Linked DNA regions of Chroogloeocystis siderophila 5.2 s.c.1. The protein of the gene in region 1 interacts with the protein of each later gene in a pairwise test. Links are inferred from orthologs where the notes say so. Each region holds a gene or a part of one and is shown on either strand. Other genes may lie near its edges.

What was found. Proteins that work in one complex are often made in the same cells at the same time.
Region 2: the proteins of NIES1031_RS11520 (region 1) and NIES1031_RS08605 interact in binary tests that used the Escherichia coli proteins (3 or more experiments, as listed by UniProt). The link is inferred for Chroogloeocystis siderophila 5.2 s.c.1 from one-to-one orthologs.

Annotation. Positions count from the first base shown.
Region 1 is NZ_MRCC01000008.1:145,586-150,126, reverse strand. What follows is about bases 895-3,762. They hold NIES1031_RS11520 (peptidoglycan D,D-transpeptidase FtsI family protein), read left to right. Parts: upstream 895-1,337; coding sequence 1,338-3,188; downstream 3,189-3,762. Other genes in these bases: NIES1031_RS11515 (thioredoxin domain-containing protein), read left to right, coding at 3,288-3,762; NIES1031_RS11525 (hypothetical protein), read left to right, coding at 895-1,119. Outside these bases: NIES1031_RS24345 (hypothetical protein), read right to left, coding at 1-160; more of NIES1031_RS11525, read left to right, coding at 586-894; more of NIES1031_RS11515, read left to right, coding at 3,763-4,541. UniProt on the Escherichia coli protein: Essential cell division protein that catalyzes cross-linking of the peptidoglycan cell wall at the division septum. Required for localization of FtsN.
Region 2 is NZ_MRCC01000006.1:104,284-107,972, forward strand. Bases 831-3,655 are described here. They hold NIES1031_RS08605 (FtsW/RodA/SpoVE family cell cycle protein), read right to left. Parts: upstream 2,914-3,655; coding sequence 1,747-2,913; downstream 831-1,746. Other genes in these bases: NIES1031_RS08595 (cytochrome c biogenesis protein), read right to left, coding at 831-924; NIES1031_RS08600 (cytochrome c biogenesis protein CcdA), read right to left, coding at 943-1,683; NIES1031_RS08610 (phycobilisome linker polypeptide), read right to left, coding at 3,061-3,264; apcB (allophycocyanin subunit beta), read right to left, coding at 3,575-3,655. Outside these bases: more of NIES1031_RS08595, read right to left, coding at 1-830; more of apcB, read right to left, coding at 3,656-3,689.

The DNA of each region.
Region 1 (4,541 bases):
ATGGAGATGGTGATGGTGCTGGACTTACGCCAGGCTCTGCGGGAGATACTGGCGGGCTAGCTCCAGGGTCTGTGCCACCTCCGGTGCCAGTCGTATCACATGCTCCCAGAGTGGTGAGCAAGCCTAGAAATAAAGCAAAACCAAGGATTTTTTTGTTCATAACTCCTCTTTCACCAATTGCGGCAAAAATAATAATCTGCTCGTTGATTACGATACCGCATTTGTTGACTTTTTTTACAAAAGTGCGATTTTGACTGTATTAGGTTGATACTCTATCACTTCAGTGATATGTCGTCTTCTTTCTTAAGACAGAGGTTTTCAACAGGTGCTACTTTAAGGCTATCTCGTTTATTGATAGTTTGGGTTGACATATGCGAACTACCAAACAAACTCTAGCCCGACGAGGTAGCAATCATAGTAGATACTCTGAGCAATAGATGTTTGTCGCTACTCCGTTGACCTTTTAGCGGAGGAAATTCTAGAACGTAAAGAAAGTTTATCTAAATGATACGATGAAGGCGACTTGCAGCTTTTAGTAGCTAGCGCTCTTAATACCCAACTAGCTTTCACTCAACAATAAATTTTATGCGTGCTGCTTATAAATCGAGTGTAACCAACCACCAGCGGACAAACGCTTTGAAATCAACATCTGTCACACGTACAAGTGTTCCTGATCGAGTGCGACCGACTGGGAATTTCCCACAAGGAATGACAACTCGCCATCCTACTAGCGTGCCGATTTTGCCCAGTGCCAGAAAACCTCTATGGTTAATTCGCCTCAGCGTTTTGCAACGCAGTTCTACTGTAGTGCTTTTTATCTTGATCGCGACAGTGCTAGCACTTTATAGTGGAACAATTTATTCGCAGCGAAAGTGGTATCAATCATACGAGAAGCGAGAAAATCTTCAACGTCAAGAACGACAGCTGACGACAGCAATTGAAGTGTTGAAAAATAAAATGGCGCAGCAAGCAGAGCAACCTGAAACAGGTTTACTTCCTGCCGATCCCACACAGGCAATTTTCTTGAAACCAGCACCGCAACGCCCCGTGAAATCAATTATTTCTGCAACTTCGATGACTCGCAACAGTTCTCATAACACGACTCCTGTAGGCTATTAAGGATAAGTAAACAACGAGTGCCTAGCACATCAAAAAGTTTGTCTTAATTTAGAACTTACGTAAGCACTCGCTGAAACGCTTATTCTTTAGTTCCTAGCCTTTGGCAACCTCTACGGGGAATGTGGTTCGTGTTTCGTAATTTTGCGTAAGTCCTATTAATATTGTGTTTACCCTAATCTCATCGACTTAAGTATAATTGATAACTTAAAACTTGCCCTATGCCTACTTCAGTTCCTCCTGGCTCTAGCTTTGACCACAAGCGTCGTAGAGTCGCAACTATGGACACACCGCGCCAATCAATTCGGCAAAAACGCAAGAAGCCGCTGAGCCAACAGCTAAAACGTTCTTCAGTACCGTATTTTCGATTGCTCTTGGTGTGGGGTGTATTGCTGGCTGGTGGTTTAGTGCTAGCGGGGAACTTGTATCATCTCCAAGTTGTGCATTCCTCAACTTTGTTAAGAAGAGCGCAACAGCAACAGACAACCTACATACGCCCCTTTGTACCGCGCCGTCAAGTCGTTGACCGCAACGATAACGTGTTAGCGATTGATCGTCAGGTGTACACGCTGTACGTGCATCCTCGATTATTTAAGAATGTTTTAGAAGCAGAAAGTGTCGCTAAAAAAGTTGCGGCAATGCTAGATCGCCCAACAAGTGACCTCGTTACTTTGTTGACGGATGGCTACAACAACGATCGCAATCGAGGGATTCGAGTCGCGTCAGCTTTGTCCGAAGAAGTTGCAGATAAGCTCAAAAAACTGAAGGCAAATGGCTTAGACTTGGTTCAAGAGTCCTCGCGGTTGTATCCTCAAGAAAAGGTTGCTGCTGACGTTGTTGGCTACGTTGATCGCGACCATCGCGGCCAAGCAGGAGTAGAGTATAGTCAGCAAAAGTTACTCGAACGTTCAGCAGAATCCTATAAGCTGCGCAAAGATGGTAAAGGAGTGTTATTAAGCGATCGCGTTCCAGAAAACTTTGTCCATCGCGATGAAACGAAACTGCAACTCACAATCGATACTCGACTGCAACGCACGACGCGCATCGCCTTGCGCGAACAAATGCAAAAGTTCAATGCCAAGCGTGGTGGCGTGATTGTGATGGACGCCCACGATGGTTCGATCCTAAGTTTGGTTGCTGAGCCTTCTTACAATCCTAATGAGTATTTCAACTTTGAACCCCACGCTTTTAGAAATTGGTTACTCGCGGATCTTTATGAACCAGGCTCCACCTTTAAGCCAATAAACATCGCGATCGCGCTCGAAGAAAAAGTCATTAAACCCGACGATGTTTTCCCCGATCCCGATGTCATCAAAGTGGGTGGTTGGTCGATTCGCAATGCTGAAAAAGAAGACAATCTTGCCCTATCGATTACCGGCATTTTACAGCACTCCAGCAATGTCGGCATGGTACAAGTGATGCAACGCCTTAAACCCGACGTGTATTATAATTGGCTGCAAAAGCTGGGCTTGGGAAAAACCGTAGGCATCGATCTCCCATTTGAAGCACGAGGTCAGCTAAAAAATCAAGCAAAATTTGTTTCTTCCCCGATTGAACCCGCAACGGCTTCGTTTGGTCAAGGATTTTCATTAACACCCATTCAGCTGGTGCAACTCCACGCAGCTTTAGCTAATGGTGGCAAGCTCGTTACACCTCATGTTGTACGCGGGTTGATAGATAACCAAGGTCGGCTACAACAACCTAATTTACCACAACCCAAAGCAATCTTCTCGCCACAAACAGCTCAGACGGTTGTCAAAATGCTAGAAGCCGTTGTTCTTGAGGGGAGCGGCAAAGCTTCACAAGTGCCAGGATACCGCATTGGTGGCAAAACAGGTACAGCACAAAAAGCAAACATCGGTGGTCGTGGCTATCAGCGCGGTGCAGTCATTACAAGTTTTGTTGGGATGTTGCCCATTGAATCCCCTCGTTACGTCGTCTTAGCCGTTGTCGATGAACCAAAAGGAATTGCATATGGCTCAACCGTCGCAGCGCCGATCGTGAAGTCCGTAATGGAATCGCTCATTTCGATTGAACGAATTCCCCCAAGTCAGCCTATACCCAAAGAGTAGAGGAGCAGAGGAGAAATTACATATAACGTTCTCTCACCCCTCACCCCTTTGATCGCTGTCCGCTAGACTAAGCAGTAGATAGCAAATGCACTAGACGCTATGACTAACCGCCTTGCCCAAGCTCAAAGCCTTTACTTGCGCAAACACGCAGAAAATCCGATTGACTGGTGGACTTGGTGTGATGAAGCCTTGGCAACAGCAAAAGCACAAAACAAACCAATTTTTCTCTCGATAGGCTATTCGAGTTGCCACTGGTGTACGGTCATGGAAGGAGAAGCATTTTCAGATTTGGCGATCGCCGACTATATGAATGCTCACTTCCTCCCGATCAAGGTAGACCGCGAAGAACGCCCTGACCTTGATAGTATCTATATGCAAGCCTTGCAGATGATGGTAGGTCAAGGCGGTTGGCCTTTAAATATTTTTATTGCTCCTGATGATTTAGTCCCTTTTTATGGCGGGACTTATTTTCCGGTTGAACCACGCTACGGACGTCCAGGCTTTCTACAAGTACTACAAGCGATTCGCCGCTACTACGACACCGAAAAACAAGACTTGCTTGCACGTAAAGCCGCAATTTTGGAAGCAATTCAACAAAGTGCAGTATTGCCTAAAACGCAGCAGTCAGACGAAGACTTGCTCAAAAAAGGCATCGAAACCAATACAGGTGTGATTACGCCGCACGATTACGGTACGCAGTTTCCCATGATTCCCTATGCTGAGTTAGCGCTACGCGGCACTCGGTTTAACTATTCCGCCTGGCGCTACGATATTCCGCAAGTGTGTCAACAACGAGGCTTAGATTTAGCATTGGGCGGTATTTATGACCATGTTGCAGGGGGATTTCATCGCTATACTGTTGACCCGACGTGGACTGTACCGCATTTTGAAAAGATGCTTTACGACAATGGTCAAATTGTTGAGTATCTCGCGAATTTGTGGAGTAACGGCGTTCAAGAGCCGGTAATCGAACGCGCGATCGCTTTAACAGTTCAATGGCTCAAACGCGAAATGACGGCTCCTGAAGGTTACTTCTATGCCGCACAAGATGCGGATAGTTTTACCAGCCCCTACGAAGGTGAGCCAGAAGAGGGAGCTTTCTACGTTTGGAGTTACAGCGAATTGCAGCAAATTCTCTCATCAGAAGAATTATCTGCGCTTGAGCAACAATTTACTGTCACCTCACAAGGCAATTTTGAAGGACGCAACGTTTTGCAGCGACGACACCCAAGTTCGTTGAGTGGCATCGTAGAACAGGCGTTGTCTAAACTGTTTACTGTTCGCTACGGTGCCACACCAGAATCATTAGATGTCTTTCCGCCTGCCAGAAATAACCAAGAAGCAAAAACTCAA
Region 2 (3,689 bases), on another replicon or contig:
CCGTGCCATTGGTAGTTGTAAGATTGGACTTTTATTCAGCCGAATGCGAATCGCCGCAATTCCCCAATCAGTTTGATAAAACGTTACACCGCGATAGCGTAGCGGTTCATTGACAAAGATCTTTTTATGCTTAACTTCTTGCCCTTGATCGTCAATGACAGACAAATCTGAATAAAACTGATCGATACCGCCCGTAGGTGTGTAGTCAATCCAAAATCGATTGACCCGTACCGACCAATCTTGAGGAATTTGTGGTGCTGCCCAGGGTCCTGCATCAACTATATTTTGGACTTTGAAACTATCCCCACTCGCAACCATTTCTTGCGCCATAAAGCCTGTCATCGCACCCCAAATTGCGCCTACAAGAATCAATATCATGCTGGCATGAACGACGATAGGTCCAACACGTCCCACAAGACCTCGGCTAGCGTAAAGCGCATCTCCTTCGCGAAAAACTTGATAGCGTTTTTCTATTAAAGGCACTAAGTTATCGACTGTAGCGTGGCTGAACTCTGCACTCAACGCAAACTTACGAAACTGGTGCGGCTGTTTATAAAATTTCCAAGTTCGCGAAAACCATTTCAGCGCAGGTAATTGACGTCTAAATGTACAAGCCGTTAAGCTTGAACCGAACAAAATCAGCAGTGCTAAAAACCACCAAGTACGGTAGACATGATCTAGCCCTAAGCTTAGCAGGACTTTCCAGCTAAGAAAGCCAAATAACGCAGGCTCTTCGGGATAGTTTGCTTGGTAGAATGCGACTGATTGTCCTTGCTCGATAACAGTACCAGAGATACTAAAAACTGCGATCGCCAACAGCAAAATAATTGCCAAGCGCAAGTCTGTTAATACTGGTAAAAACTCACGCCGAAAAAAGCGCCGCAGCGATAACCACAAATTTAACTTGGCAGAATCTAATGACATTGACTTAAATTTAAATATTTAAATACTTCCTAAGGGAATGCGCGACAATAGTGAGAAGACACCAAAACCAACAAGTAACGCTCCACTCACTGGTGTAATCCAACCTGACCAGCGGCGCAATTCTAACAATTTTTTGATTGTAGCCGTAAAAGTTCCTGCCAAGATTAAAGGCACGACATAGCCAACGGTATAAGCAAGAAGTAACGTTGCACCAAGAATTAAATCTTGCGTTGTCGCAACCCAAGCAAGTAATGTTGCTAGAACAGGTGTGCTACAAGGCGATGCAACAACACCAAACGTCAAACCAATGAGGTAAGAACGAATTCCTTGGGGTAAATCTTGCGAAATCCATTCTAACCCACCAACCGATGGTAACTGTAAGGGTAACGCCTCAAGTAGATTCAGCCCCATTAAAATCGCCACGATACTAACGATAAGGGGTAGCCCGATGCCTACTTGTCCGTAAACTTGTCCTAAGAATGCGGCGGTGATGCCTAAAGTTGCTAAGGTTGTTGCTAAACCTAATGCAAACCAAGTAGACATCCGCATTGCGTGCCAGCGGTTTTCGGCTTCATAGCCACCAATATAACCCACTGTAATCGGTAGCATGGAAAGCATACACGGTGTCAAGCTAGTTAACAAACCAGCCGTAAAAATTACACCAACACTCAACCAGCCAAGATGTGTCAGTTGGTCAGAGACGAGCGTATTCGCAAATTGTTCAAGTTCATACAACCGAGTTTGCCAAAGTTCGAGCATGGAGCAGATGTATTGAAAGGCTGATTCTGCTTCAATTTTAACTTAGTAATGCCTGACCGAGCTTCAGCGCCCTTTACGGTTGGTACTTCCTGGTAAGATGACAACGTTGGCATCCGCGTTTTCTCTAGCAACACGGATCAGTAATCCGGCGATCGCCAAGCTTGCAATCACTGAATTACTTCCATAGCTAATAAAGGGAAGTGGTAAACCTGTTGTGGGTAAAACTCCAGTCGCAACCCCAATGTTTAGCATTGACTGTCCTACCAAAAAAATCATTGCCCCAACTGCAACTAATCTGTGGACTGGATGCCAGGCCTTGAGTGCTACGATTAACGCCAGTGTCGCATACATAAGTAATAACACCAGCATTAATACACCACCAACAAACCCAAATTCTTCGGCAAAAACGGCAAAAATAAAGTCAGTATCTTGAATTGGCAAATAATGTAATTTTTGTTGCGATAGTCCAAACCCCGCTCCCCACGTTCCGCCTGAACCTACAGCAAGCAAACTTTGAATTAACTGATAACCAGTGTCTGCTGGATCGCTCCAAGGATTCTGGAAAGACGTAATTCGCTTAAGTTGGTATGGATTATAACTAACACTGATAACTGCTGCTAAGATACCTAGTAAAGCTGTTCCTGCCAAGTGAAGATAAGGTAAACCTGCGGCTAGTGCTATTAACCATAACGCCATGCCACAGAGCGCGGTTGTACTTAAATTAGGTTGAAGAAGAATTCCTGCTAAAATCAGCGCAAACACTGCTAACCAAAACAAACGCGCTTGCCAGCGAACTCTCTCCCATTGCCCGAAAAGACGAGCGCTTTGTAAAATTAAGAACGGCTTAATTAACTCAGACGGTTGAATCAGAATTCCCCCAATTGACAGCCAGCGCTTAACATTTAAAATTTCTTCTCCTCTAAACAGTGTTAAAAAAATTAATCCTAAAAGAAGTAATACACTCCAATGCGCAATGCCAAGTACAAGGCGTAACGGTGTATGAACAAGAACGTTAAATGCTACTAAACCAATAGCCATTCCTACCAGTTGGCGCTTGACGAAATAAAGCCCATCATTTTGTTCTACAGCAGCAACGGGATAGGATGCAGAAAATAAAATAATTAGTCCGATGCACAACCACAGCAATGTTAGCCAGCGCAACAGGCGGGCTTCGTTAGCCCATCCAACCACAGATTTGTCAAAGAAAGGAATTAGTTGACGGATCTGCACGGCAGTTAATTTGAGATTATGACATTAGGAGTATAGCTGCTATTTCAATAATGCGATCGCCCTGTTTTTAAGAATTATCAAGCGAACTCAAATCAAATAACGAGAGACCTTAAAGACCTCTCGCCTAAATCGAAAATATTAGAACAATTACAGCAATCCTGTATTGACTCCTGGCTTTCCTGTTGCTAGTTCCACCTTTACAATCTTGCCACCCATTTTCATAATTCTTTGCTGTTCCCGAAACCAGTTGTCATAAGGAACGAGCTTGGTGAAATATGTATTTTGCAATTCCCGCTGTGTTCTAATTCGAGTTTGACTAGGAACACATGCAGTGACTTTAAACATCCGCATTGACTGAGTTTCTCCTTGACTATTGAATTTGAAAATTTCTGATTTCAAGTGGCTTAAGGGCAACAAACTACCACAGTTACCCTATTTTCCCATGTGTTTACGCAATTTTTTAATAACTGAACAATTTTGGTTAATTGCTCAAAGGCTGGAAGTCAAGCGTCAATACCAAACCTTTAACACTTATTGCCTCTCTCTGAAGCTTTGAATAAGCGATTAAAACGTCTTAGCACTCACGATCAACTTCCAGACCTCAATTTAAGGAGAGTTACCTTAAAGCTTTAGCTGCTACCTTGCTTGTGTAGACGAGCAATTAGCTTAAGCCAGAACAGATGTAGTCGAAATAAACACCCATTTCTTTACCAGCATCAGGACCAACTAAGCTAGCAGTGACTTCTTTCATTGCTTGAATAGCTTGTACTGTTGCT